Regions from separate parts of the Brevibacterium sp. JSBI002 genome, predicted to be linked through region 2. Evidence: riboswitches for the same ligand, from Rfam matches in the RefSeq annotation. Region 2 holds a riboswitch; each other region holds the start of a gene.
The links. Region 2 has a riboswitch for thiamine pyrophosphate ahead of LJ362_RS04310 (ECF transporter S component). Riboswitches for the same ligand answer to the same signal wherever they lie in the genome.
Positions count from the first base shown of each region.

Region 1: another riboswitch for thiamine pyrophosphate. It lies ahead of LJ362_RS12670 (hydroxyethylthiazole kinase); the one in region 2 lies ahead of LJ362_RS04310 (ECF transporter S component).
Region 3: another riboswitch for thiamine pyrophosphate. It lies ahead of thiO (glycine oxidase ThiO); the one in region 2 lies ahead of LJ362_RS04310 (ECF transporter S component).
Region 4: another riboswitch for thiamine pyrophosphate. It lies ahead of thiC (phosphomethylpyrimidine synthase ThiC); the one in region 2 lies ahead of LJ362_RS04310 (ECF transporter S component).

Region 1 covers NZ_CP110341.1:2,784,521-2,791,627, forward strand. The annotation lists gene thiD (bifunctional hydroxymethylpyrimidine kinase/phosphomethylpyrimidine kinase) at 1-542, opposite strand, end outside; gene thiE (thiamine phosphate synthase) at 539-1,297, opposite strand; gene LJ362_RS12670 (hydroxyethylthiazole kinase) at 1,294-2,208, opposite strand; TPP riboswitch at 2,196-2,314, opposite strand; gene LJ362_RS12675 (sugar ABC transporter permease) at 2,452-3,663, opposite strand; gene LJ362_RS12680 (ATP-binding cassette domain-containing protein) at 3,660-4,484, opposite strand; gene LJ362_RS12685 (substrate-binding domain-containing protein) at 4,588-5,676, opposite strand; gene LJ362_RS12690 (LacI family DNA-binding transcriptional regulator) at 5,769-6,887, opposite strand; gene LJ362_RS12695 (hypothetical protein) at 6,998-7,107, opposite strand, start outside.
Region 2 covers NZ_CP110341.1:982,498-989,604, forward strand. The annotation lists gene LJ362_RS04300 (energy-coupling factor transporter transmembrane component T family protein) at 1-555, opposite strand, end outside; gene LJ362_RS04305 (ABC transporter ATP-binding protein) at 548-2,080, opposite strand; gene LJ362_RS04310 (ECF transporter S component) at 2,080-2,709, opposite strand; TPP riboswitch at 2,732-2,840, opposite strand; gene LJ362_RS04315 (FN3 domain-containing metallophosphoesterase family protein) at 2,986-5,016, shown strand; gene LJ362_RS04320 (universal stress protein) at 5,053-5,970, opposite strand; gene LJ362_RS04325 (DUF4916 domain-containing protein) at 6,128-6,667, opposite strand; gene LJ362_RS04330 (MmgE/PrpD family protein) at 6,863-7,107, shown strand, end outside.
Region 3 covers NZ_CP110341.1:1,428,786-1,435,892, forward strand. The annotation lists gene moeB (molybdopterin-synthase adenylyltransferase MoeB) at 1-221, opposite strand, end outside; gene LJ362_RS06470 (thiazole synthase) at 218-985, opposite strand; gene thiS (sulfur carrier protein ThiS) at 987-1,244, opposite strand; gene thiO (glycine oxidase ThiO) at 1,241-2,398, opposite strand; TPP riboswitch at 2,388-2,491, opposite strand; gene thiE (thiamine phosphate synthase) at 2,503-3,186, shown strand; gene LJ362_RS06490 (ketopantoate reductase family protein) at 3,183-4,148, shown strand; gene LJ362_RS06495 (DedA family protein) at 4,102-5,325, opposite strand; gene LJ362_RS06500 (sensor histidine kinase) at 5,479-6,675, shown strand; gene LJ362_RS06505 (response regulator transcription factor) at 6,705-7,107, shown strand, end outside.
Region 4 covers NZ_CP110341.1:406,123-413,229, forward strand. The annotation lists gene LJ362_RS01740 (amidohydrolase family protein) at 20-799, opposite strand; gene thiC (phosphomethylpyrimidine synthase ThiC) at 898-2,706, opposite strand; TPP riboswitch at 2,702-2,810, opposite strand; gene LJ362_RS01750 (M18 family aminopeptidase) at 2,873-4,177, opposite strand; gene LJ362_RS01755 (DUF1684 domain-containing protein) at 4,313-5,965, shown strand; gene LJ362_RS01760 (M13 family metallopeptidase) at 6,069-7,107, opposite strand, start outside.

The DNA.
Region 1 (7,107 bases), 1.8 Mb from region 2:
CCCTTGAGCAGGACCGCTCCGGGCCCGCGTTCGAGCAGGCGCCGGGCCTGGTCACGCATGGCTTCAGTCGTCTGCGCTTCAGGTTCGTCGTCGGAGATCAGCAGGGCCGCCTCGGGGAGGTTGGGGGTGATGAGGTCGGCGACGGGCAGCAGGTGGGTGCGCACGGCGTCGACGGCATCGGTCTCGAGGAGGCGGTGGCCGGAGGTCGCGATCATCACAGGGTCGACGGTATAGAAGCCGAGCCGACCTTCGGCGGCGCGATCGACGACGAGTTCGACGAGGTCACGGCTGCCGAGCATTCCCGATTTCGTCGCATCGACGGGCAGGTCGCCGAGCACGGACTCGAACTGATCGGCGACGAAATCGACGTCGATCGGATAGACCCGGGACACACCGTGCGTGTTCTGCGCGACGAGAGCAGTGATGACGGTCGTGCCCATGGTCTTCCGCGCGGTGAAGGTCTTGAGGTCGGCATGGATTCCGGCGCCGCCCGAGGGATCGGTGCCGGCGATGGACAGGGTGATCGGCGGGCGGGTCGTCACTGTGCACTCCCGGTGAAAGCGGCGAGCAGCTCCTCGGCCGCAGTCTTCGGATCGTCAGCCATGCAGATCGCCGAGACCACGCAGATCCCGATCAGCCCACGTCCCTTCAGGTCAGGGGCACGATCGGCGTTGATGCCGCCGATCGCGACCGCGGGGATGCCCGCTTCTGCCACCAGTTCGCGGAGATGGTCCGGTCCGATTCCGTCGGGGGCGTCTGCTTTCGTGGAAGTGTCAAAGACCGGCCCGATGCCGACGAGGTCGACGACTCCGGAGTCGCGGGCGGCGGCGAATTCGTCGCTGTTCGCGGCCGAGAGACCGATGAGCGGTTCCGCACCCAGGGCGGCGCGCACCTCGGCGACGGTGGTGTCAGTTTGGCCGACGTGGATGTGCACGTTCTCGCCTTCGTCGATGAGGCGGCGGGCCACCTCGACGCGGTCGTTGAGGACGACGGGAACCGTGCGGTCGGTGTCGCGGGCGGCGGCTTCGACGGCGGCGATGACTTGGCGGGTGAGCGAGTAGAAGTCACCGTCGTCGATGTCTTTGTCGCGGACCTGGACGATGCCCACTCCCCCGGCGACGGCGGCCTGCACGGTCTCGGCGACGCTGCGACCGGCGGCCTCGCATTGCGCCGAGTCGGTGACTAGGTAGAGGCGCGTGTCGATTCCGGCGAAGCGGTCGGTCGAGCCGTCTCGGTCGTTCACGGTCGCGCCGTCGTCGGCCGAGTTGTCAGCGATGTGGGCGGATCCGGCGGTCATGCCTGGACGCCTTCGCCGGCGGTGAGCGTGTCGAGGCCGATTCTCGCCTGCGCGAGTCGGTCACCGTCGACGGTGTGGAGCGCGTCGAGGAAGTTCACCGAGTAGCTGCCCGGACCCTTCGCACCATCGGCGGCGAGTTCCCCGGCGACCGCGAAGTGGGCGTGGGCGGCGACGACGGCTTCGAACTTCGCCGAGGCGGCCCCTCCGTTCGCGGACTGCTCGGGGGCGCTGATTGCTGAGACGTCGGCGTCGGGGTCGGCCAGTCCGGCACGGGCGGCGGCCAGGTATGCGACGGTGACGGCGCCGAGTGAGCAGCCGGTGCCGATGACCAGCGGCATGAATTCGTGTCCGCCGGAGATCCGGGCGACGTGATCGGTGCCGTCGATGTGGGCGACGACGGCGTCGGTGGGTCCGGAGACCGCGACGATTGCGCCGGTCTTTCGCGACAGTTGAGCCGCGGCGGGAAGGACGGCATCGACTTCATCGGTGGATTCGACTCCACGACCACCGAGTCCGACTCCGGCGAGTGCTGCGATCTCGGAGGCGTTGCCGCGGATGGCAGTCGGTTGATCGGCGGCGGCACGGCGGATGCGGGCGGTGCGGAAGTCGACGGCGCCGACGCTCACGGGGTCGAGGACCCAGGGCTTGCTGGCGGCGTTCGCGACGTCGATGGCTGCGTCGGCGGCGAGCAGCTGATGGTTCGAGGCGGTTCCGAAGTTGACGAGGATTCCGCTGGCGATTCCGGCGAACTGTCCGGCGTCGGCTTCGTGGTCGAGCATCGCCGGGGAGGCGCCGATGGCCAGGAGCACGTTCGCGCTGAACTGCTGCACCACGGTGTTCGTGATGCACTGGATGAGTGGATTGCTTGCGCGCAGTCGCGCATTGGCAGAACGCAGGTCGAAGTCAACCATGACGATCCCTTCGCTAGTATGGCCCAGATCAGGTTCGATGGGTGTCCTCTCAGCCTCGCCGATCTCCGCCTGAGCGGATCGTCATGAGGCACCCCATGTCATTGGCTCCGACTGTATCAGCCCGGTCGGACACGGGCGACTCCTCCATCCAGCAGAACCGCCGAGCGGACCCCGTCGCGGCGAAACCACCTCCGGTTCAGGGTGGTTTCGCCGCAACGGGGTCCGCTGAGGGAAGAGCAGCCGCTACCCCCGCCCGACGTACCTCTGGCCGCGGCGGCTCAGCGCATCGATGACGACGGCGGTGAGCAAGACGAGTGCGGTGATGATCTGCTGTGCATCGGAGTTGAAGCCGATGAGGTAGAGACCGTTGTTGATCGCACCGACGACCAGGGCACCGAGCACGGCTGCCCAAGCAGTACCGCGACCGCCGAACAACGAGGTGCCGCCGATGACCGCCGCGGCGATCGCATTGAGCAGATCCTGCGTGCTCACCAGCGTCGATCCCGCGTTCGTCGTCACACCGGTCTTGATGAAACCGAACAGCGCGGCCAACACACCTGCGGCCATGAACACGCTGATGCGCACCCAGGTCACGCGGATACCGGCTCGCCGGGCGGCCTCGACCTTGCCGCCGACGGCGTAGATCGAACGACCGTAGCGGGTCTTGCGCAACACGAGGTCGATGACGATCGCGATGACGATCATGAGGAAGAACGGCATCGCCAGACCGAAGTCCTGGTTGACGAGGATGAGGAAGCCGAACACGATCGCGGCCAGCAGCACGATGCGCACGATCACCGACGCCCAGCTCGGGGCGCTGAGGCCTTCGCGGTGGCGACGCATCTTCGAATAGATGATGCCGCCGCCGAAGCCGATGATCGCGACGGCACCGAAGATGTAGGCCCAGATCGCCGGGAAGTAGAAGCTCGCGAAGTCGAAGGCGAAGGTGTCCGACATCGACAGGTTCTTCTGCGTGCCGAGAGTCGTCAGGGTCAGACCGGTGAACGCGAGCAGACCGGCCAAGGTGACGACGAACGCCGGGATGCCGACGACGGCGAAGAACCAACCTTGGATCGCGCCGACGACCAGGCCGAGCAGCAGCATGATGATCAGCGCCAGGGCCGGCGGCACACCTTGTCTCACCACCAGAACTCCGAGCAGCGAGGCAGCCAGACCTCCCAACTGCGCCAGAGACAGATCGATCTCGCCGAGGAGCAGGATGAGGTTGATGCCGAGAGCCAGGATCGCGAGGAACGCGACCTGAGTGGAGAGATTGACGAGGTTGGCCGGAGAGATGAAGTTCGAGTCGGCCGACTGGAACACGATGACGATGACGATGAGGGCGAGGATGACCGGGAACGACCCCAACTGCCCCTCTTTGACCCGGCGGACGAAGGTGCCGATGACGCCTTCGGACGAGATCCGCTCATCGGTGATGAAGGAATTGCGGGTCATCGGCGCTCACCCCTCCGTGCGGCGCGTTTGGTCACGACGTTGTCGCTGGCTCCGGTGATCGCGGCGACCAGCACGTCGGTGCGCTCGTCACCAGGGAAGTCACCGGCATCCTTGCCCAGTCGCAGCACGTGCACGCGGTCGCACACCGCCTGCACATCGGCCATATTGTGGCTGACGAGCAGCACCCCGAGGTCGCGCTCCTTGAGCCGTTCGATGAGGTTGAGCACCTCGGCCGTCTGGGCGACGCCGAGCGCCGCCGTCGGTTCGTCGAGCATGACCAGTGATGGTTCGCCGAGGAGGGACCGGGCGATCGCGACCGTCTGACGCTGACCGCCGGACAGGGCCGCGATCGGTACGCGCACGCTCGGGATCTTTGCCGAGAGGCTGCGCAGCAGCTCCCAGGATTTGGCTTCCATCGTCACTTCGTCGAGGACGCCGCCGCGGGTCTTCTCGTGTCCGAGGAACAGGTTGGCCACCACGTCGAGGTTCTCGCACAGGGACAGATCCTGGAACACTGTGGCCACTCCGGCTTTCTGGGCATCCTTCGGGGAGGAGAATCTCTGCGCCGTGCCGTTCATGATGAGTTCGCCGTCATCGGCGGCGTGGACTCCGGCGATGACCTTGATCAGGGTCGATTTGCCGGCGCCGTTGTCGCCGACGAGGCCGACGACTTCGCCGCGGCCGACGCTGAGATGGATGTCGGTCAGGGCTTGGACTGCACCGAACCGTTTGTTGATTCCGCGCAGTTCGAGCACCGGCTCGCTGTCGCTGCCCGGCGTCCACGTCGTTGCGGGTGCCGGGTCGGGTGTCTCTGGTGTCATCTGTTCCTACTTGTCACAGTCGTTGACCCCGGCAGCCGGCGACCGGTGGTGGTCGCCGGCTAGAGGTCGGTCACGTCAGATTGTGAACGCCCACGCGCTCACTTCACGCCGGCATCGGCACAGAGCTTCTCCACCTTGCCGGTGCAGATGTCCTCGGCCTTGATCTGGTCACCGACGATGTCTTTGATGGTGTCGGTGGTGACGACCTTGGCTTCGACGAAGTCCGTGGGGGTGTCCTTGTAGGTCGTCCCTGCATCGACGTCCTCGCCTGCGGCCAGAGCCACGGCGGCCTTGGCGGCGAACTCGGCCTGCGGCGGGATCGACTTGTAGATAGTGGCGTACTGGTCACCCTTGAGGATGTTCTGCAGTCCGTCGACCTCGGCGTCCTGACCGGTGACGACGGGTTCGACCTTGGCTTTCTTCGTCGCAGCGATGACACCGCCGGCGTGCCGTCGTTGGCCGAGTAGATCGCGATCGGCTTCTCGCCCTTGCCCTGCAGCTGACCTTCGACCCACTGGCGGGCGTCGTCGGGGTTCCAGTCCAGGGTGTCGTGGCTGGCGGCGATGTCGACGCCTGCGCCCTTGAGGGTCTCTTCCGCGCCGGCCTTGAAGTCCGCGGCGTTCGGGTCCTTCGGGTCGCCGTTGACCATCCAGACAGGTCCCGACTTCGGGTCGACTCCGGCGTCCTTGAGTCCGTCGAGGACGGCCTGGCCCTGCAGGTTGCCGATCTTCTTGTTGTCGAACGAAGTGTAGTAGTCGGCACCTTCGAAGAAGCGGTCGTAGGAGATGACCGGGATCTTCTTCGACTCGGCCTTCGACAGCGCGGAGGAGACTGCGGAAGCGTCGACGGGGTCGAGGACGATGGCGTCGACGCCTTCGGTCACGGCCGCCTCGACCTGTTGCTGCTGCTGAGTCGCGTCCTGATTGGCGTTGCGGTATTCGACCTTCGCGTCTGGGTTGGCCTCTTTGACGTACTTCTCGAAGTTCGGCTTGTCGAGCGACTCGTACCGGGTGGTCTTCGACTCGGGCAGCAGCAGTGCGATCGTGACATCTCCGTCACCGCCGGATCCGCTGTCGGCCTCGTCGTTTCCCTGGCCTTTCTGGTTGCCGCAGCCGCTGAGTGCAAGAGCACCGATCGCGACCGAGGCACCGAGGAGCGCCAGCTTCTTGTGGGACTTAAGGTTGTGCCTCATTGTGAACCTTTCAATCTTTCTGACAACGTTGTCAGGCTGTTGAATATGATTCGCCGAACGTCGCCTGCTGTCAACTGTTTCGTCAAAAGTTTTCAGTGGGTGTCGGGAGGCTCTTCGCCGCTGCCCCGAGCGATGACGCACACTGCATTGTCGAAATCCGGCCCCTTGCCACCGTTATTGCCGTCCCTTGCAGTCACGTTCTCACCAGGATGTGTCCCCTCGCCGAGGCGGCCCCCACCGTCCCCGGAAATGCTGGGTCGGCCCCCGGAGACGCTGGAATCCGCGCTGGCACGGAGTCGTCGGACCGCCTCGGCGGCGAGGGATTCGACGTTGCGATCGACGACGGTGACATCGAGGAGTTCGGCCGTGGGGAAATCGTCGATGCCGACCAGTGCCGGCCATTCGCCGAGGCGGCGGCAGGCGTCGATGGCACCTTGGGTCACTGTGGCGGACAGGGTGATGAGGGCTCCGGGTGCGCTGCGGGAACCGAGCCAGGCGGCGACGACGTTCTTCGCGCTGGCTTCGTCGTGGGCGTCTTCGCGCATATAGGCGCGCCAGCCGACGCCGCGGCGGCCGGCGATGGCGTCCTGGATTCCCTGCAGTCGGCGGGTGGTGATGAGGCTGGGCGAATGGTCGCCGATGACGCCGAGTGCCATGTGCCCGTGAGCGAGCAGCTGTTCGGCCGCGAGGCGTCCCGCCTCACGATCGTCGCCTGCGACGATGCTGATTCCAGGGCCTTCGACCGCTGGGTCGAGGGAGACGATTCGAGTGCCCGGCGCCGAGGCGGCTCGTGCGTAGGTCTCGGCCGCCTCGGGGTGGGCGCGGATGACGATGAGCCCGGTCAGGTCGTTGGCGAGGCATTCGTCGAGGAAGGCTTCCTCCCGGTCGGGGTCGTCTCCGACCACGGTCACCACCGGGCGCAGGTCGAGGGTTGCGAGCTCGGCTTCCACTGCTGCGAACGCACGGGCTTGGAAGGCATCACCGGCGTCGGAGAGGACGACGCCGATATAGGGTGAACGGCCTCCGGCACGCAAGCGCCTGGCCGTGGGGTTGAGGCGGAATCCGAGCTCTTCGGCGGCAGCTTCGACCTTCTCCGCCGTCGAGGCGGCAACGTGCTTTTCGCCGTTGAGGACGCGGGAGGCGGTTTTGATGCTCACGCCGGCACGCGCAGCGACCGTGGCCAGGGTCGGCCGATCGTTCTGCTTCGCCATGCGCACACCTTTGAGTCTGAGAACCGGTTCGTGAATCTGCGCATCGGCGCACAGGCAACCGTTGGAATGATACTAACCGCTCGCGCGGCGGACTCAGTTGTGCTGGCCTGTCACCGCCCGGTCGCCTTGGATGTGACAAGTTCAGCGACCAGTGTGCCCAATGCCACCAGAACGGCGGCCACCGACAAGAGGCCGAGCATGGGCAACCCGAACATGACGG
Region 2 (7,107 bases):
CTGCCACTCACTGACCAACAGCCCGAGCAGACGCGAGGCCGCGAGAACGGAGACCACGACGACCTCCGGCAGCCGCAGGTGCTGAATGAGCGCATCGGCGAGGTCACGCGGATCGATCGTCGACGCGAGCACAATGAGTGGGATCGCCAATGCGAGGGCACGGACGAAGATCGCCGCGGCGGCCGTCAATGAACCCGTGGTGAACAGAATCGGACCGAAGTCGACGACCACATCCCCGGTCTTCTCCGCCAGCAGCGCGGTGCCCCATGCCGCAAGCAGGGCGCCCGCCGGAAGGAACCACAGCCGCTTGGCGGCGGCCACCAGATCGAGTCCCGTCGCGGGCAGAGCCAGCAACGCTGCGAGCAGCACTACCCCGGCGGAGACCAGATCGATGCTCAGCAGCGCCCCGACCATGAGGATGAGAGCCACTGCGATCTTCGTCAGCGGATTGCACCGAGCCAATGCGGTCGAACGCACCACGGGGATGAGCTGCCCCGGATCCTGGGCGGCGACCTCGGGGGAGGGGCGAACGTGGTGATCGAGACTCTCACGCACCGCGCTCACCCGCCCTGACATGCGAATCCGACTCAACGTCGCTGAATAGTTCTGCGCTGCTGCGGTCGCCGAGCTCGAGGAGATCGGCACCGATGGCCTCGAGGAACGCCTGATCGTGGCTGACCGCGACCACCGCGGAACCGTGTTCCAAGGCATCGAGGAACATCTCCACCAACCCCGCCCACGTCAGTGCATCCTGACCGAAGGTCGGCTCATCGACGATGAGCACCCGGGGCCGGGGAGCCAGCATCGCCGCCACCGACAGGCGACGCTTCTCCCCACCTGAGAGACTCTGCGGATGAGCCTGCGCCAACCCGGTGAGCCCGAGCCCCTCAAGAAGCTCATCCACCCGAGCCCGCGACTCGGCGGCAGGCCACCCGGCCAGCCGGGGACCCAGCTCGAGTTCGGCCGCCACGCTCGAGGTGAGGAACTGGTGCGCCGGTTCCTGGAAGACCATGCCGATGCGCGCCGCCAGCTGCTTCGACGGCCAGGCGAACGGCCGGGGTCGTTTGGCTCCATCTTGCAAGGCCGCCTCGGCGAGGACCTGCCCGGAGAATTCGGGCAGCAGACCCGCCAAGGTCAGGGCCGTCGTCGATTTGCCTGCCCCGTTCGCACCGACGATCCCGAGCGCCTGCCCGGCACGCAGGCTCAGGTCCAGGTCGGTCGCGGCGGGGGCGGCCATGCGTGGTCGAGCAACGCTGAGCCGATCTGTGCGCAGCAGAACCTCGCCGAGGCGGCTCGTCGTCCTATCGATTCCTGCGGTTCCGCCTCGGCGCGGGGCGGGGGAGTGCCGCGGCATCCAGATTCCGCAGTCGACGAGTGTGTCGGTCAGGTCGGGATCGGAGAAGATCTGCGCGGGCGGACCTTGGGCAGCGATGCCGTCGCGGCCGAGTACGATGACCCGGTCGACGTGATCGATCCACAGCTCGACCCGGTGTTCGACGACGAGCATTGTCGCCGCAGTCTCGGCCTGCACGGTGAGCACGGCGTCGCGGACCTCGGTGGCCGAGGCTGGATCGATATTGGCCGTCGGTTCGTCGAGGACGATGACCTCCGGGGCCATCGCATGGATCCCGGCCAGAGCCAGCCGCTGCTTCTGCCCACCGGACAGAGCGGCACTCGGATGCTCCGGCGGCAGATCGAGCCCCAACGCCCGCAGCGACTCGGGAATCCGGGCTTCGATGGCCTCGGCCGGGAGTCCGAGGTTCTCCATCCCGAACGCCACATCATCGCCGATGCGAGAGAAGATCACCTGCGAATCGGGATCTTGGAGGACCAGCCCGGTGCTGCCTCGGCGAGGATCCGGTTTCTCGCCGCCGACGAGGAGTTCACCGGTGGCCTCACCCGATTCCTCGGGCAGGACACCGGCGACAGCGTGGAGGAACGTCGATTTGCCGGCCCCGGAGGCGCCGAGCAGCAGCACCTTCTCTCCGGCCGCGATCTGCAGATCGAGCGGACCGACTGCCGGCCGGTCACGGTCGGTGTGCGTCAATGAGAAGCCGGCGGCCGTGATCGGCAGCGCCATCAGCGCAGACGGCCGGAAGCGAAGGAGCGCAGCGCTCCGGTGGCCGCGATCGCCCGATAGGCGAACCAAGCGCCGATCCCGGAGATGACGAGACCGGAGACGATCGCGCAGACTGCGTAGATCGCCTGGAAGCCGAACTGCCATTCGGCGTTGTACATGATGTTCTCGCTCACGGCCATGAACGCAGCTGCCAGCATGCCCGAAGCGGCGGTGACCCACAGGGTGAAGCGCTTGTAGCCGAAGGCGGCGAAGACGAGTTCGGCGCCGAGGCCCTGCAGCAGACCCGAGAGCAGAACTGTCGCTCCGAAGTGGGAGCCGAGGACGGCTTCGACGATGGCGGCGATGAGTTCGCACAGGAGCGCGGCACCGGGTTTGCGGATGATGGCACCGGCGAGCGGACCGGCCAGCACCCAGAGTCCTGCGATGAGACCGATCGACGGCGGGAATGCCTGGAATGCGAGTTCGAGGACCTTCCAGCTCAGCGCCAACACCCAGAACACGAGCCCCACGGCGATGCCGAGAACAGCGGTGGTGACATAGTCGACCACCCGCCACTGCTTGGATTTCGGCGCCGCGGTGAAGGCGCGTGAAGGGGTGGGGGTGGTGTTCGGCGTGGTGGTATTCGGCATTGTGCCTCCTCATGTCAAGGAGGGGTGAAGAGTCTCGACTTCCTTCGGCGGTGCTAACCGCATCAGGTTCGAGGGTCTGCAGCTTCTTCTGCACTCTCAGCGCTCCTGACGGCGCTCCCCTGTCGTAGCCACCACTGTACAACAGGGAAGCGACGCGGAGTCCGGGATCGGAAGCGACCCGGGGGCCGGGATCGGTCATCGAGGATTCACTTCCCGTTCCCCTTCCCGTCGACGGCTTCGAACGATCGGACACTACTGGTCAGTAGGAATGGGCGGGTGAATACGCATCGACTCAAGAGACCGCTCAGTGCCCTGTCCGCCGCCACCCTGCTCGCCGCTCTGGTGGCGGCCCCGGTGCCCGTGCGTGCCGAACCATCTCTCGGTTCCGGAGGGTCGACCGCGGCCCAGGGCACGAACGCTGACTCTGCTCAGACTCCCAGCCCGGACCGGACGGATTCGCCCGCCGAGGCGGATGCGGGGAGTGAGGCGATCACCGATCCCGTTCTGCAGGTCGGGGCCGACTCCACGGCACGCAACCTCTCGTGGATGAGTGAGAGTTCCGGTGGGGGAGAGGTCCGGTGGGCGCCGGCCAGTGAGGTCGACGGCGGAAAGCTCCCCGCCGATGCTGACAGGGCTGAGACCACGGACTCCGGCCTTGCCACCGACCTCAAGCGTCACTTCAACCATGCGAGCATGACCGACCTGGAACCCGACACCGAATACGCCTACCAGGTCGGCAGCCATGAGGACGGGTTCACCGAGGTGCAGCAGTTCACCACAGGATCGTCCGGAGGAGATGACGAATTCCTCGTCTTCGGCGACCCCCAGGTCGGCGCCGGAGGCGGAGATCCCGACGACGCGGCCGGTTGGGACCGGACCCTGAGTTCGGCCGTGGCCACCGCCGACGACCCGAGCTTCTTCTACTCGTTGGGAGACCAGGTCAACTCCGCCGGCAACCAGGAGCAGTACGCTCAGTACCTGGCACCGGAAGCCACCCGGACGATCCCGCAGGCGACGACGATCGGCAACCACGATGTGTCATCGAAAGCCTACGAGCAGCACTTCAACCGACCCAATGTCAGCCAGGACCACGGCGGTGGCGGCGTCATCACCTCCGGCGGCGACTACTGGTTCATCGAAGACGGGGTCCTGTTCCTCAACATCAACTCGAACAGCCCTGACATGGACGCCCACGCCGAGTTCATCGACGAGGTCGTCGCTGAGCACGGAGACCATGCGCGCTGGACGGTTCTCGGGTTCCACCACTCGATCTATTCGACGGCAACCCATTGGAGCGACCTCGATGTGAAGCGGCTGCGGAAGGCGATCCCTCCGGTCGCGGCCCGCAATGACATCGACCTCGTCGTCTCCGGCCACGACCACATCTATAACCGCACCTTCCTCATGGACGGCGAAGGCAAGCCCGTTGAGGGCTCCGAAGCGGGAGCCGAGGAGGAGAAGGAAGACGGGCAGACGCTTTACCTCACGCTGACCTCGTCATCGGGGTCGAAGTTCTATGACTACGTTCCCGGCCTCGACTGGGAAGGGAAGAGCGTCCACAACGACGTGCCCGCCTTCACCCGGGTCCTAGTCAGCGACGAAGCGCTGCGGGCGACGACCTATGAGGTGCCGGCAGGCGGGGCGCCGGCCGATGGTGAACGCGCGGAAGCTCAGGCCGCATCTGAGCAGATCGACGATGTCGAACTCAGGCACGCCGAGGCGGAAGAACCTGCCCCGGATGATGACGCGGAGGCCGACGCCGGTTCCGGAGCCGGCGCCGCGGCGGATGGTTCGGACGCCGAATCAGACGCCGGTGCGGGGGCCGGGGCTGAAGCGGATGGCCCTGATGCCGGATCAGAGGCCGGCGCCGGAGTCGAAGCGGATGGCGCGGGAGAAGACGCAGACGCCGGCGCGGCGGGAGCCGGAGCCGACGGTTCGGAGAGCGATTCGGACGGTTCGGACGACGGTGCGGTATCGGCAGATACCGATGGCGGCACTAACGCAACCGGTTCGAATGCCGACGCTCATGCCGCAGGCGCCAACGACGACGGGAACGGAACAGACTCGGGGACAGCAGATGCCGGCACCGCCGACTCTGGCGCCGAGGCAAGCGGTACCGAGGCGAACGCCGCAGGGACGGGCGATGATTCGGATTCCTCCGGGACCGCCTCGGCGGGTGGGGGCGGAGACCTGCCCCGCACCGGCGATGGGCTTGCGCTGCCCTTGGCTGTCGGCGCGGGGGCGCTGGCACTCGGCGCGACGCTCCTCGTTGCGAGCCGTCGCCGCCGAGGTGCCGGGCTCAGCTGATCAGCACAGCCTTGCTGATCAGCACGGCGCCGCCGATCAGCTCGGAACCACCATGACCGGGCCTTCGGCATGGTTGAGGACTCCACGCGAGACGGATCCCAGCAGAGCGCTGCGGATCCTTCCGCGCCCACGGGTTCCCATCACCGTGAGCTGTGCGCGCGAGGTGATCTCGACGAGGGTCTCAGTCGGATCGCCGACCGGCACCGAGGTGGTCACCGCCAGATCTGGGAACTGCTCCGACAGCGTCCCGGCTTCCTTCTCGAGTGATTCGGTCAGCTGCCTCTGCCGGCGCGCGGTGACCTCGGAGCTGAGCTCGAGGTCGGGGTACCAGTAGAGCCATTCCTCACCGGCCGGAAGCACCACGACGAGTTCGAGTTCTGTGCCGCGTAAGGCGGCCTCGGCTGCCGCCGTGAACATGGCGACCCGACCGGTGTCGGAGCCGTCGACGGCGACGACGACAGGGCCGTTGCCGGCCGTTGCTGACGTCGACCGTTCGGCAACGACGATCGTCGGGCAGTGAGCGTGGGCAGGCAGAGCCGTGGAAACGGACCCGAGAACCCGGCCCATGAAACCGCCGCGGCCGCGGGCGCCGACGATGACGACCTCGGCATCGGCGCTGAGCGTGACGAGCGCACCGGCGGAATTGCCGGGTGCGGTGCGGAAGGATTTCTCACCGGAGTAGTCGCGCAGAAGTTCGACCGCCTCGGCGAGGGTCTTCTCTGCTTCTTTCATCGCCTTGTCATCCTCGGGTTCACTGGGGATGGAGGCCATATTCGGATAGATCATCGTCGGCAGCTCATAGGCGGTGACGACGGTGAGAACGGTTCTGCGGCGTTCGGCTTCGACTGCGCCGTAGCGGACGGCTTGGGCGGCGAGTTCGGAGCCGTCGAAGCCGACGAGGACGCCGAGTTCGAGGTTGAGGCCGGATTCGGACGAATTGGTTTGAGCAGACATCTCGCACCTCTCGATCGGGGCCTGTCCAACCCAGACGCCGACGACGGCCCCGACTGGCGGTATCGTCCGCGTCGCTTTCAGTCTACCAAGACGATTCTACGAGATGTAGAAAAAACGTGGGGCGAGAAGGTCCGTCTCACGTGGACGTGCGACTGGCTCAGACGCGGAAGCCCAGATGGGCCAGTGCGATGCGCAGGATATGGTCCTGGCCGTAGCAGAGCTCGCCGACGATATCGGGACGCAGGGTCTCCTCGGGGGTCAGCCAATCGAGACTGAGGGCATCGGCCCGCGGGGTGCATTCGCCGCGGACCTCCATGATGAAGCACATGGCGATCGCATGCTGGCGCGGGTCGTGGAGGAGGGCGGAACCCTCCGTGGGGAAGTATTCGGCGATGTGGAACGGGCTGATCGCAGGCGGAATAACCGGCAGCGCCATCGGGCCGAGGTCGTTCTCGGCGTGACGCACCAGTGCGGTGCGGATGGTCTCGTGGAAGCGGATCCGCCCGCCCACGACCTCCCGTCCGAGGGTGCCGTCCTCGAGGCTGCGCAGCAGCAGGCCGATGCGTTCGACATTGCCGGTCTCGCCCACCCGCACCGGAATGGCGTTGACGTAGGGGATCGGCATGCGTCTGCGCAGGCGAGCGTATTCCGCGTCGTCGAACCAGTTTTCGTCGAAGTCCAGGGCAGTCCGAGTCATGACCCAATATTCCCACAACCATCCCTCGCGGCAGAAGCCCATGAAGACCCTGTTGGTGAACTGGGACACGCTTCGGGTAAAATATCTTGATGTCGAGATAAATTTCCGACCGGCAAGGACCTGCCAAGTGACGTGGCCTACAGTTGTGTCAGCACTATGTGACCATTTCCGGTCAAGGACTATGAAGGGGTATCCATGATCAATCATGAAGTCCGCACCTACAAGAGCTCAGAGAACCTGGCTCGCGAAGATCAGCTCGCATGGAAGATCGCCGAGGTCGCATCCGACCCGACGCCGGTCGATTCCGAAGTTACCGACATGGTCATCAACCGCGTCATCGACAACGCTTCCGTCGCTGCCGCATCCGTGCGCCGCTCCGCTCCGACCCACGCTCGCGAGCAGGCTCAGGCCCACCCGTTAAATCCCGGTGCCAACATCTT
Region 3 (7,107 bases), 450 kb from region 2:
GACCCGACCCCGGCGGCCGCGAGGTAGCCCAGTACTGGGGCCCCGAGACCGCCGGCGCCGATGACCAGCACCGAGGCGGCCCGCAGACGCCGTTGTCCCTCAAGTCCGAATCCCGGCAGGCTCAGGTGCCGGGAGTAGCGTTCCAGCTCCGTCCGGGACAGGGATTCCACGGGGTCGACGAGCGGAGGCAGCGATGTCGGAGTGGTGGCAGCGGCGGTCATTGTGCTGCGACCATTCCGTCGAACGGCGATGATGCCAATGCCAACGGACGTTTGGGAATCCTCCCTGCACCGCCAGCGAGATGCCCGGCCTCGACGGCCAAAGCCATCGCCCGGGCCATGGCGTGAGCATCGTGGGCGCGGGTGACGGCCGAGGCCAGCAGCACCGCGGTGCACCCGAGCTCCATCGCCAGGGCGGCATCGGAGGCGGTACCGACACCGGCGTCGAGGATGACGGGCACCTGTGCACGGGAGACGATGGTCTCGATGTTGTGAGGGTTGAGGATGCCCAGCCCGCTGCCGATCGGAGCTCCCGCCGGCATCACCACAGCCACACCGGCGTCCTCCAGACGTTTCGCCAGGGCCGGATCGTCGTTCGTGTAGGCGAAGACCGTGAACCCGTCGAGGACGAGCTCCTCGGCCGCGGCGAAGAGTTCGATGGGATCCGGCAACAGGGTGTCCTCATCGGCGATGACCTCGAGCTTCACCCAGTTCGTCTCCAGGGCCTCCCTCGCCAGTCGAGCGGTGAGCACGGCATCCCTGGCCGTATAGCAGCCGGCGGTGTTCGGCAGCACCCGAATACCCAGACGCTGGAGCATGGTGAATACCGAGTCCCGGGACTCGGCGTCGAAACGGCGCATCGCCACAGTCGTCAGCTCGGTTCCCGAAGCCACGAGTGCGTCTTCGAGGATGCTCAGGGAACTCGCCCCTCCCGTGCCCATCACGAGGCGAGACGACATCTCCACATCATCGATCGTCCAGGTCATCTCAACCTCCCTGCACAGCGGTGACGATGTCGACGGTGTGCCCGTCGGCCAGGGTGCAATCGGACCAGGCACCGCGACGGATGACTTCACCGTCGACGGCCAGGGCGATGCCCAGCCGGCCGCCGTCGGCTGGTGTCCCATCGGGGTTCAGCTCCCGTCCGGTGACGTCGGCGATGAGGTCGAGCGCCGAGGTGGCACCCGGCAGCTCATGGCGAGCGCCGTTGAGGACGATGGTCGGTGAGTGGTCGTGGTCGGTCATGAGATGCTCCTCATCGGGTAGGCACTGGTGTGGTCTGTGGTGAAGCGGTGTGGGGACACGGACTCGAGCGTCCCGTCAGGAGGCCAGTCGGAGGCGACGCCCAGGGCGAGCTCGGCACCGAGCCTGCCGCCGAACGGGGCCAAGAGGATGCCGTGGCGGAAATAACCGGTGCTCACGATGCAGCCGGGATCGATGCGGCCGATCATCGGCAGGTCGTCCGGAGAACCCGGCCGGGCACGGGTGGTGATATCGGTGATCTCCGCGTCGAGGATGCCCGGGACCAGTCGCTGCCCGTCGGCGAGCAGCCGGTGAATCGCCCCGGCCGGAGTGCCGGAGAGTCCGTCCTCACGCGAACTGGCACCGAGCACGATCTCGCCGTCCGGGCGAGGAACCAGGTAGACGGGGCGACCATTGACCAGCCCGCGGATGGTGCGGCTCAGCAGCGGAGTCGCCTCGGTGGGGGCACGCAGTCGCAGAACATCACCCCAGACCTCACGCAGAGGCAGCTGCGGGGCACCGACGATCGCGGACACAGCGCCGCCGGCGCAGATGATCACCTGATCGGCCTCCAACCGGCGGCCATCGCCCAGTGCGACTCCCACAGTCGTATCGCCGTCATTGATCAGGCTGGCCGCCCGCTGGCGAATGAAGCCTCCTGAGTCAGAGGACAGGACAGTCAGCAATGCGGCAGTGAGCCGACGGGGGTCGATCGAGTGATCGCCTGGAATGTGCACGGCCCCGGCGACGGCAGGCGACAACGACGGCTCAACCCGGCGGGCAGCACTGCCGGTGATGAGCTCGGTGGCGAAACCGGACCGCGATTGTGCATCGCGCAGCTCCCGCAGAGCCTGCAGATCAGCTCGGTCACCGGCGCACACCAATGTTCCGGCATCCGAAAAACCGAGATCGCTGCCAGCGGCGCTCGCCACCTCGGCGGAGAACTGAGGATACATCTGCGCGGAGGCTCGCATCAGCGGGTACAGGGGAGTCTGCCCCCAGACCACCTCGGCGGCGGGAGCGAGCATCCCTGCGGCAGCATGGCTCGCACCCTGAGCGGGCGCAGGATCGATGATGGTGACTTCGGTACCGAGGCGGCGCAGATACCAGGCCGTGGACAGGCCGATGATCCCGGCGCCGACGACAATGACTCTCACAGCTTCTCCCTCCGGCGGCATGATCCGCATCAGGTCTGGCGGTCGGCTCTTACGCCCTCTCAGCCTCGTTGGGAGGCTCCCGCGAACTCCTCTACTCTATGACCATGACCACACAGATGCCACCGCGCACTACGGCGCGCCAGACGAAGAGAGCCTGGAGAGAGGCGCGACTGGCAGAGGCGAAGCTCTACCTGTGCACCGATGCCCGGACCGGTCAGGGCGACCTCGCCGAGTTCCTCGACGCCGCCTACCGTGGAGGTGTCGACATCATCCAACTGAGGGACAAGAGCCTCGAGGCCCGCGCCGAGATCGCGGCATTGGAGGTCCTCAAAGATATCGCCGCCCGTCACGACAAGCTCTTCTCAGTCAATGACCGTGCCGACGTTGCGCTGCTGACCGACGCCGACGTCTTCCACGTCGGTCAAGGCGACCTCGCCAGTGCTCAGGCCAGGGCTGTGCTCGGACCCGATGTCATCCTCGGCCGCTCGACCCATTCCCTCGAGCAGGCGCTCGCCGCCGAGGCGGACCCGGAGACCGACTATTTCTGTGTCGGGCCGGTCTGGGAGACCCCGACGAAGCCAGGCCGCGCCTCTGTGGGGACGGCGCTGCTGACCGCAACCGCCGCCGAGGCGGCCAAACCGTGGTTCGCGATCGGCGGTATCGCGACGGGGGAGAGGCTGGATGCGATCCGTCAGGCGGGCGCGAGGCGTGCCGTCGTCGTCCGTGCGATAGCCTCGGCTGAGGATCCCGCTGCGGCCGCGCGGGAGCTCAAGGAGGAGTTGGAATGACCCAAGCAGCTGACAGCGCATCCGACGGAATCGGCACTGGTGCCGACCTGTCGATTCTCATCGCCGGGGCGGGGGCGACCGGCGGAGCGTTCGGCACCTATCTGCAGGAGGCCGGACGCGATGTCACTTTCCTGCTCCGGCAGGCACGGGCGGAGACGGTCCGCGCTGAGGGGCTGCGCTTCACTGCACTCGGTGATGATCGGACGAATCAGGTCGATGTCATCACCGCTGAGGAACTCACAGCCGCACCACGAACCTTCGACCTCGTTATCGTCGCGGTCAAAGCGGGTGGACTCGACTCGGTCATCGCCGATATCGGACCGGCTGTGGGCGAGCAGACAACGATCATTCCGTTCCTCAACGGCATGGCTCAGATCGAGAAGCTGCAGAGCAGATACCCCGGACAGGTGCTCGGAGGGTTCGTCAAGATCGTCGGCACCATCAGGGACGGAGCCGTCGTCCAGCTCACCGACCTGGCCGTGATGACCATCGGAGATCTCCACGGCGCCGAAGTGCCCACACGCATCTCCGAGGCGCTCGATGTGCCCGGATTCAAACTCCAGACCGTCGATGGAATCATCGACGGGCTGTGGGAGAAATGGATCTTCATCGCCGCGGCAGGAGTCGTCACCTGCCTGTTCCGCGCCCCGGTCGGAGCGATCATGGAAGCCGGCGGCAGATCGCACGTGTATGCCATCATCGATGAACTCGAAGCCGTGGCGGCTGCGGCAGGACACCCGGTGTCGGAAGCCTCCCACGCCATGACTATCAAGATGCTCACCGAGGACGGTTCCGCCTTCACCTCATCCCTCTACCGGGATGTGATGGCGGGGCTGCCGAGCGAAACGGAGCACATCCTCGGCGACCTGTCGATCAAGGCGGAGGATCTGGAAGTGGCGACTCCGCTGCTCGACCTCACACTTGTGCAGCTGCGGGCAGGGGAAGCCCAGAAGCGGCTCTGACTTCGGCAATGCCGGTGCGCAGCATCGCCAGATACGGCTCCTGCGGCTGAGCGTGTTCGACGTCTGACGAACGATGCGCGGCGGTGAACGTGACCATCGGGACACCGTCGACATCATCGAGGACGAGCAGCGTCTCGTACCCGCCCGGCCCCAGAGAGTGGGAGCTGCCGGCTGCCAGATCGAAGACGAGGCGTTCCAGCGGACTGTCTGGTTCGGGCGGTCGGTGCATCTCCTGTGCCGCCACATCGGCGAACTGTTCGGCAGTGATGAGGTAGGCCTTGGCGGGGGTCGGTCCGGGGAGGAAATGATCGTAGAAGGCCATGCCGCCGCCCCACACCTTGGACTCGCCGGCGAAATAGATCGTTCCGGGCAGTTCGATCCCGGCTTCTGCGCGGGGCAGTGTTGTGTCCCTGGCACCTGGATAGGTGACCATCGCCCCGGGCGGTCGCCCGCCCTGCAGATAGCAGGCGAGCCGATCGCGAGCCATATTCGATCCGTAGCTGACGTACCACACATATGTTTGAGACATCCCTGCCATCGTGACATCTCGGTCTTGGAATTCGGTGAATCGGTGCCGAGTGCGTCCTCTGCGGCGCCGGCATAACCGGCGGACGAGTTCGGCGCTGCCGGTGATGGCCAGGGCGATGCCGATGCCCACGGCGACTCCGAGCAGCGGGCGGTCTTCGAAGATCATTCCCCCGATGAGTCCGATCACCGTCGAATAGAGCGCCCAAGCGAGACTGCCGATCCCGTCCCAGAGGAGGAAAGTGCGGATCGGGAACCCGAGCAGACCGGAGCCGATGGTGGCCAGGCTGCGGCCCCCGGGAACGAATCGGCCGGCGATGAGCACGGTCCCGCCTCGGCGAGAGAAGACCGTGTGGGCGGAGTCGAGCAGGTTCGCGATGCTCGCCCACCGTCGCCATCGGCCGACCCCGGTCGCAGCGAATCGGCCGACGAGGTGAGCCGCCAGATCCCCGAGGAGAGCCCCTCCGGCAGCGGCGAGGATGAGCCCTGCCGGGTGAGGGTGCCCCGTCGCGGCGAAGGTCGCAGCGGTGATGAGCAGAGTCTCCGACGGCACAATCGGCATGAGCGAGTCCAGTGCCGCGGCCACGGCGATGAGCAGGTACACCCATGGAGATGTGAGGGTGGCAGTGAGCAGCTCGAGTGCGAGATCCATACTCATCCACGCTAGGCACAAGACGGCAGGGCCGGTACGCGGTCGGGCACACGGTCAGTGCGGTCGAACAGCAACCGCCATTGCGGAAAACCGGAATCCGAGACTGCGGCCGAACCCCTGGGAGGCGGCGACGGGCGTTGCTACGATCGACTCATGCCCTGGCCGAGCGCGCTGTCCACCCGCCTTCCTCCCGAAGTACGGATGTTCGCCGCGCGGTGGACGCGGTCCGTACTCGCCGTCGCGTGGGGCGGTCTGCTGTGTCTGCCGCTGCTCATGGCCTCCGTGCGTCCGCCCACCTCACGTATGGCCGCGAAGGTGCGGAGCTGGGAACTCGCTCGGCATTCTCGCGGGTTCGGACTCGTCCTTGTCGACGAGCCGACCAAACGTCGGTTCCTGCTCGGCAACGGCCTGGTCGCAGCACTCGCCATCATTCCCACCGCGAACCTCCTCGGCGGATTCTTCGTCGTGACTTTCGGATCGCTCTTCCAAGGATTCTTCATCGGGGGAGCGGTCAACATCGGGTTCGACATGTGGTCGATCTCGCAACCCACGCTCTTCGTCGGTGTCCTCTACGGGGCGGCGAACCTCATCGGCGCCGTCGCTCTGGCCGAGGCGGCAAGCTGGGCGCATGGTCGCATCGACGCTCATTTCGTCGAGGTGGAGCGTCCCTTCGCCGTGTACACCCGCATCAGCGAGCTGCTGACGACCCGGCGTGGAGTCGTGCTCGCCATCGACGAGGAACGACGCCGGATCGAGCGGGACCTGCACGACGGCGTGCAGCAGAATGTCGTCTCCCTGTCCGTGGTCATCGCCCGAGCCAGGCGTGCCTCTGACCCGGCGAAGTCCCAAGCGCTGCTCGACGATGCGCTGGTGCAGTCCCAGGACCTCATCGACGAGATGCGCGAAGTCGCCTGGCGGGTCTATCCCACTGCGCTGGACGACCATGGTCTTCGAACCGTGCTCGAGAGGATCGCCGGTCGCAGTCCTATTCCGCTGACCCTCGTGACCGTGCCGGAAGGCAGATTTCCGCCCGCAGTGGAATCTGCCGCCTACTTCGTCGTCCGTGAAGCCGTCACGAATGTCGTCAAACACGCCGAGGCGACCGCGATCACGGTGAGCATCGTCGCAGAGGCCCGGACCGCGTTGACCGTGACCGTCTCCGACGACGGTGTGGGCGGAGCCGATCCGCGCGGGGGAGGGCTCCAAGGGCTCACACGGCGGGTCGGAGCGCTCGACGGGAGTCTCGAAGTCGACTCCCTTGAGGGCGCAGGCACCACAGTGACCGCCCGGATCCCGCTCGGGACCGACGCACAGGACGGCAGCACGACGAAGGAGAAGAGACAGAAGTGATCACGACAGACGTCCAGCCAGAGAACCGGATGCGCGTCGTCCTCGCCGATGACGCGGTGCTGCTGCGAGAGGGTGTTCGCAGTCTGCTCGAAGACGAAGGGATCAGCGTCGTCGCGTCCGTCGGAGACGGAGGGGAGCTGCTGCGGGCGGTCGCCGAGCTGCGGCCGACCCTGGCGATCGTCGACGTGCGGATGCCTCCGACTCACACCACCGAAGGACTGGAGGCGGCGTTGGCGATCAAACGTCGCTTCCCGGATATCGGAGTCCTCGTCCTCAGCCAGTACGTGCTGCGCGAATATGCGACCGAGCTGCTGAGCACCGAGTCGGTGGGCGTCGGCTACCTCCTGAAGAACCGGGTGACCGACATCGACCGGTTCCTCGAGTCGGTACAGCGGATCGCCGAGGGAGGAACGGTCATCGACCCCGACGTCG
Region 4 (7,107 bases), 580 kb from region 2:
TGAACACCTACTCAGCGGATCAAGGCTCGATGCCGTAGAACTCGGCCGCGTTGGACCAGAACACCGCGTCCGCCTCGGCCGGGGTGAGCACTTCACGGAGGAGCGTGAAATCCGCATCGGCGAAGGGGCGACGCGCCCGCGTCGACGGCAGGTCCGTCCCCACCATCAGAGCGGTCGGGTCGGTGTCGACGATGCGGCGGACCGCCTCGGCGGGATCGAGTTCCACACGGCCGAAACCAGTGGCCTTGACCCTCACCCCTCGTTCGACGAGGCGCAGCAGTGTGGGGAGCCCGTCCTCGTGCATGCCCAGGTGATCGATGCTCACTGCCGGCAGTGAGGCGATGCGACCGGCGAGGTCATCATCGATGGTGCGGACGTCGATATAGAGTTCGGCGTGCCATCCGACGAGGTCATGGACTCGTCGGGCCAGGCTGTCGAGGGCGTCGAGGGTGGCCGAACCGCCGCGGGCGATATTGAATCGCAGTGCCTTGATGCCGGCCTCGTCGAGGCGTCGGATCTGATCATCGGTGGTCTCATCCGGCAGTTGGGTGACGCCGACATAGCTGCCGCCGAGCTGGCGCAGGGCGTCGATGAGGTAGCCCTGGTCGAAGCCTTGGAACGAACCGGACACGACGGCTCCACCGGCAACCTCGACTCCCACATCGGGGAGGCTCTGCAGTCGCGTGCGATAGTCGGCGACCGTGAACGGATCGGGCAGATAACCGTTGTTCTCGATCAGCGGATGGCTCGGATCGATGATGTGCAGGTGCGCGTCGAAGGCACGCTGGAGTTCGCGCATACCGTCAACTTACATCGTCGTCGAACCGCTCGTTCAAAGCGTGGCGCGTAAGCCGACTCGTGCACAGTTCGATCGACGCGCCACGCCTTGAACGACGGTCAGTCTGCCTTGAGTCCGACCGTCGGATCGGGCAGGTAGACCTCTCCGCCCGAGGCGAGGAACTCGCGGCTCTTCCGCTGCATACCGGCCAGGGCCTCCTGCGCCTCGGCGCTGCCGTAGGTGTCACGGATGTCCTGGGAGATGCGCATCGAGCAGAACTTCGGACCGCACATCGAACAGAAGTGCGCGGTCTTCGCGGGTTCCGCTGGCAGCGTCTCGTCGTGGAACGCCTCGGCGGTCTCCGGATCGAGGCCGAGGGCGAACTGGTCCCGCCACCGGAATTCGAATCGAGCCTTCGACAGAGCATCATCGCGGGCCGTCGCACCGGGGTGGCCCTTCGCGATATCGGCGGCATGTGCGGCGATCTTGTACGTGATCACCCCGGTCTTGACGTCGTCACGGTCGGGCAGCCCGAGATGCTCCTTCGGGGTGACGTAGCAGAGCATCGCCGTGCCGTAGCGGGCGATCTCCGTCGCCCCGATCGCCGAGGTGATGTGGTCGTATCCGGGCGCGATGTCCGTGACCAGCGGACCCAAGGTGTAGAACGGCGCCCCGTGGCAGAGCTCCTGCTGACGTTCGACGTTCTCCCGCACGAGGTGGAGCGGAATGTGCCCGGGCCCTTCGACCATCACCTGGACGTCGTGGGCCCATGCTCGTTCGGTGAGCTCGGCGAGAGTGTCGAGTTCGGCGAACTGGGCGGCATCGTTGGCATCGGCGATAGAACCCGGACGCAGTCCGTCGCCGAGCGAGAAGGCGACATCATAGCGAGCGAAGATCTCACAGAGTTCATCGAAATGGGTATAGAGGAAGTTCTCCTCATGGTGGGCAAGGCACCAACCGGCCATGATGGACCCGCCGCGCGAGACCATCCCGGTGACCCGGTCGGCAGTGAGCGGAACGTAGCGCAGCAGCACACCGGCGTGCACGGTCATGTAGTCGACACCCTGCTCGCACTGCTCGATGACTGTGTCGCGATAGATTTCCCAGGTCAGCGCATTCGCATCGCCGTCGACTTTCTCCAGTGCCTGATAGATCGGGACGGTGCCGATGGGGATCGGCGAATTGCGGATGATCCACTCCCTGGTGGTGTGGATGTCATTGCCGGTCGACAGATCCATGAGGGTGTCGGCACCCCACTTCGCAGCCCACCGCAGCTTCTGCACCTCCTCGGCGATGGAGCTGGTGACCGCGGAATTGCCGATGTTCGCGTTGATTTTGACGAGGAACGCCTTGCCGATGATCATCGGTTCGGATTCGGGGTGATTGATGTTGTTCGGGATGATCGCGCGACCGGCGGCAAGCTCGGCACGGACGAGTTCGACATCGCACTGTTCGCGGAGCGCAACGAACCGCATCTCCGGGGTGATGATGCCCTGCCTTGCGTAGTGCATCTGGGTCACCGTGCGGCCGGACTTGGCCCGACGGGGGACAGGTTTGCGTCCCTTCCACTGCTGCGACGGGGCCCCTCGGCGGACGGCGGCACGACCGTCGTCGGCGATGCGGTGGCCGCGGGCGTCGTAGGTCTCAGTGTCGAGGCGGTTCTCGATCCACGGGAATCGCAGAGCGGGCAGTCCCTCTTCCGGGATGCTGCCCGGTCCGACGGTGCGGTAGACGTCGACGGGATCGTTGGACCGGCCGTTCGAGTCCTCGAGCTCGATGCGGGTCACGGGAACGCGGATGCCGTGTTCCTCGTCATCAACCCATGCCGGCGAATGCGTCGGATACTGCTCGAGGGTGAATTCGTCGTGCGAAGGTGCGGAGGCCGAAGTCGTGGCAGGGGCAGGTGTTTCTGGGGTGAATGCAGTCATCTGCAGTCCTCACTTCCTACGCCGGTATCAACCGGATCAGGTTCTACGGTCTCGGACGATCCAGTCCGATCTCAGCCCTTGCAGTGGGCTCCCGTGGGGTTGTGTCATTCATATCACGACTGTCGCAGTGAGGACAACTGCGCCGCCTTGAACGACAGGTTGGTGGTCAGCTGCCCTGGAAGAACGCCTTCGCAGCCGCGCCGAGGGCGACGACGTCGGAGACCGCGACCATCTCGCGTGCCGAGTGCATCGAGTACAGGGCAGGCCCCACATCGACGGTCGTCATGCCCAGACGAGTGGCGGTCAGCGGTCCGATCGTCGACCCGCAGGGCATCGCATTGTTCGACACGAAATCCTGGTACTCGACTCCTGCGGCCGCGCACGCCTGCGACCACACGGCGGTGCCCACCGCATCCGTGGCGTAGCGCTGCTGCGCGTTGAGTTTGAGCAGGGGACCGCCGCCGAGGCGGGGGCGGACATGCGGGTCGTGCCGTTCCGGGTAGTTCGGATGGGCAGCATGCCCGGCATCGGAGGAGACGCACACCGAGGTGGCCATCGACGCAAGATAATCGCTGCGCGTCGACTGCGGCAGCAATGAGGCGACGATGCGCTCGGTGACATCGGCGAGGAACGGACCGCACGCGCCCGAGCGCGAATTCGACCCGATCTCCTCATGATCGAACGCTGCGAACAGCGGGATGCCGTCGAGCCCGTCGGCATCGAGCTGGGTGAGAGCGGTGACGCCGGCGTGCACGGACAGAAGGTTGTCCAGCCTCGGCGAGGCGAAGAACTCCTCGGCGGCACCGAAGAGGGCCGGCTCCTGAACGGGAATGGTGTAGACATCGTGGCCGACGACGGACTCGGCATCGACCCCGGACGACTCTGCAAGCAGTTCGATGATGTCCGCCTCGGCGAGGTCGGCCAGGCCGATGACGGGAGTGGTGTGACGCTGCTTGTCCAAGGCCAGTCCCTCATTGACCTGCCGGTCGAGGTGGATCGCGAGCTGCGGGATGCGGGCGATCGGCCCGGTATGGGCGAGCACGATGCTGCCGTCGGCGAGGCTGAGTCGACCCGCGAAGGCGAGCTCACGATCGAGCCACGAATTCAGCAGCGGCCCGCCGTAGATCTCCACCCCGACCTGGCGGGTGCCTTCGGCGGTGAACTCACCGCCGGGTTTGAGTTTGAACGCCGGGGAGTCGGTGTGGGAACCGAACACGCGGAAGGGGGGAGCCGCCTCGGTGACGGTGGGATTCATCCACGCGATGAGCGCGCCGTCGCGGATGACGTAATGCCCGGTTCCGGGCGTCAGCGACCAGGGAACGGACTCGTCGAGGCGGGAGAAACCGGCCGCCTCCAGGCGTTTCGCCGCCGTGTCCACCGCGTGGTACGAGCTGGGAGATGCGCTGACGAAGTCGCCGAGGTCGGCCGCTGTCGTCGCGGCCACATCCGGTCTCGGGAGTGATTCATTCATTTCCCCAGCCTATCGTTTGCGGTAGTTTGGAGGTGAAGAAGATCAGGTCTCAGACGCCGGGCTGCCACCGGGTCCGAGAATCAGGCGGGGGCAGCGATCCTGCGACCGCACCAGCGACGGCAAGGAGTGTTCGACGTGAACCAGTTCGTGACGGAGTGGAACACCTGGCGCGACTCACGGAACTCAGCCCTTGCGAAACCGTTCGGCTGGCTCAGCGTCGTCGGACTCCACTGGCTCGACGCCGAATCGACCTGGACCGACGCCCCCGGCACGTTCACCGTCGACGACGGATGGGTGACCGTATCACTGAAGACCGGGATCAATGCCGGCCCCGCAGCCGAGACATTCGACCTGCTCAGCACGGTCGACAACGGTGGGACTGCCGTGGCTGCTGGCGGTTCCGGCGCGAGCGGCGGAGGACCGACCCGTGCGACCAGCCCGGCCGTGCCCAGCGACACCTCGACCCTGCCTCGGGTGATGGACCAGTCCGGTGCGGGCGCGGCTGCGGCAGACGCTGCGGGTTCCGACTCTTCTGCCGGAACGGACGACGGATCCGATGCGGGGTCCGATGGCGGACCCGACGGCCACGCCGCCATGCCCGCCAAGCCACAGGTCCGCGTGGAAGAGAACGGGTTCAGCGCGAAGCTTCCGAACGGCGGCTCGCTCAACTGGTTCACTGTCGGCAACGTCCTCTACGAACTCATCGATCGGGGCGGCCGCCTCGGCGTGCGTGTGCGCAATTCGAAGTCCCCGCTGCTCGGGAAGTTCTTCGAGGTTCCGGTCTTCGACCCGGACCCGGACTTCGTCTTCCTCGCCCGGTTCACGAGGTTCGACCCGTTCAAGACCTATACGATCGAAACCGCCCAAGAGGACCTGCAGCTGCAGACACAGGCGGCGGGAACCGTCACCTTCGAGACCTCGCACGGTGAGGTGAGCCTGCTTGCCACCGGGTGCCCGAAGACCGGGCTCCAATTGGACTTCCACGACTCGACGAATGGGAACGCCACCGCGGCGTGGCGGACCATCGACCTCGGAGTGCCGAATCAGGACGGGTCGCTCGTCATCGATTTCAACCGTGCGGTGAACTACCCGTTCGCGTTCACCTCGTTCGCCACCTGCCCGGCCCCGATCGAGGGAAACGTCGTTCCCTTCGACGTCACCGCAGGTGAGCGGCGTCCGCCGTTCTTCTACTCGGAGGCCGGGATCAACGTGCCGTTCCTCTTCTACGTGTGGTGGGACGAAGAGAGAGCCGAGGTGACTCGCCCCTGGTATTCGCGTTTCGGCCTCGACATCACCATCCTCAACCCCAACCACGACGACGGGCAGATCTCCCTCGTCGGCTTCGACGGGGTCGCGATGTCCGGCGGGGATCTGTCGCCGCTGGGGCGCAAGGCCCGGTCGCGGCTCATCGATGTCGCCACCGAAGCGCTGACCTCACGGATTCCGGTCATCGGCATCGGCGCCTACTCGGCGTTCGTCATCCAGGCCCAGCGGGAGCTGCGTTCGCAGCAGGGCTACGTCGACGGCATCGAAACCGAATACGAGGCGCCGGCGGACCGTCTGCTCATCGTGATGAACAACGAACTCGACCCGAAGCAGGCCGGTTTCGACATCGTCCACACCGACGCCAGCGGGCTGATCTACGTGGAGATGCCCTTCGACATTCCGCTCGAGTCCGACCGCACCGAGGTCGAGGACTTCCAGGCGGCGATGGAATCCGGCGCCTCGATCACGAGCTGGCAGGAATTCGACTACCGCATGGTCGCCCTCATCCGCCACCACCGCTGAGTCCAGGCTCCCCGCCTCAGTCCCAGCGCCCGTTTCCTCCCCGAACTACCTGACGGCGGCCCAGCAACCTCGCGCGAGTTGCTGGGCCGCCGTCAGGTAGCAATTACCAGATGGTGACTCGGGATTCGGGAGCGAGGTACATTCCGTCCGACTCCTCGACTCCGTACGTGTCGTGGAACGCGGTCATGTTCTTCACGACCTGGTTGCAGCGGAACTCCTCCGGCGAGTGCGGGTCGATCGAGAGCCTGCGCACACGCTCCTCGGTGCGCATCTTCGACCGCCATGCCTTCGCCCACGCTTCGAAGAACGCCTTCGCCTGCTCGGCCGACGGCGCCACCGGCACTCCCGGAGTGCCCGCCCGTTCGCCGAGTTCGAGCTCGAGAGCCTTCCACCCGATCGACAGACCACCGAGGTCACCGATGTTCTCACCGACCGTCAGCGCCCCGTTGACGTGCTGATTCGGTTCGAGACCTGCCGGGACCAGCTCTTCGTACTGGGCGATGAGCGCGTTCGTGCGCTCCTCGAACAGGGTCCGATCCGATTCGGTCCACCAGTCGACGAGGTTGCCGTCACCGTCATAACGCGATCCCTGATCGTCGAAGCCGTGACCGATCTCGTGGCCGATGACTGCGCCGATCGCTCCGAAGTTCGCGGCGACATCACCGGAGGCGTCGAAGAACGGCGGCTGGAGGATGGCTGCGGGGAAGACGATCTCGTTCATCACCGGGTGGTAGTAGGCGTTGACCGTCTGCGGGGTCATCAGCCATTCCGTGCGGTCGATGGGCCCGCCGATCCGCTTCACCTGCCGCACATGCTCGGCCTGCGAGCAGCGACGCACGTTGCCCACCAGGTCGGAGGAGTCGATCGCGGCCGGGTACTCCCGCCACACCTCCGGATAGCCGACCTTCGGAGTGAACTTCGAGAGCTTGACCAGGGCGCGTTCCTTCGTCTCCTCGCTCATCCAGTCGAGCTCGCGGATCGACTTGTCATAGGCCTTGATGAGCATGCCCACGAGGTGGTCGATCGCATCCTTGGACGAGGGTGGGAACTCGGAGGCGACGTAGAGTCTGCCCACGGCCTCACCGAGGTAGCCCTCGACGAGGCTGACCCCGCGCTTCCAGCGCTCCCGCAGGGCCGGAGTG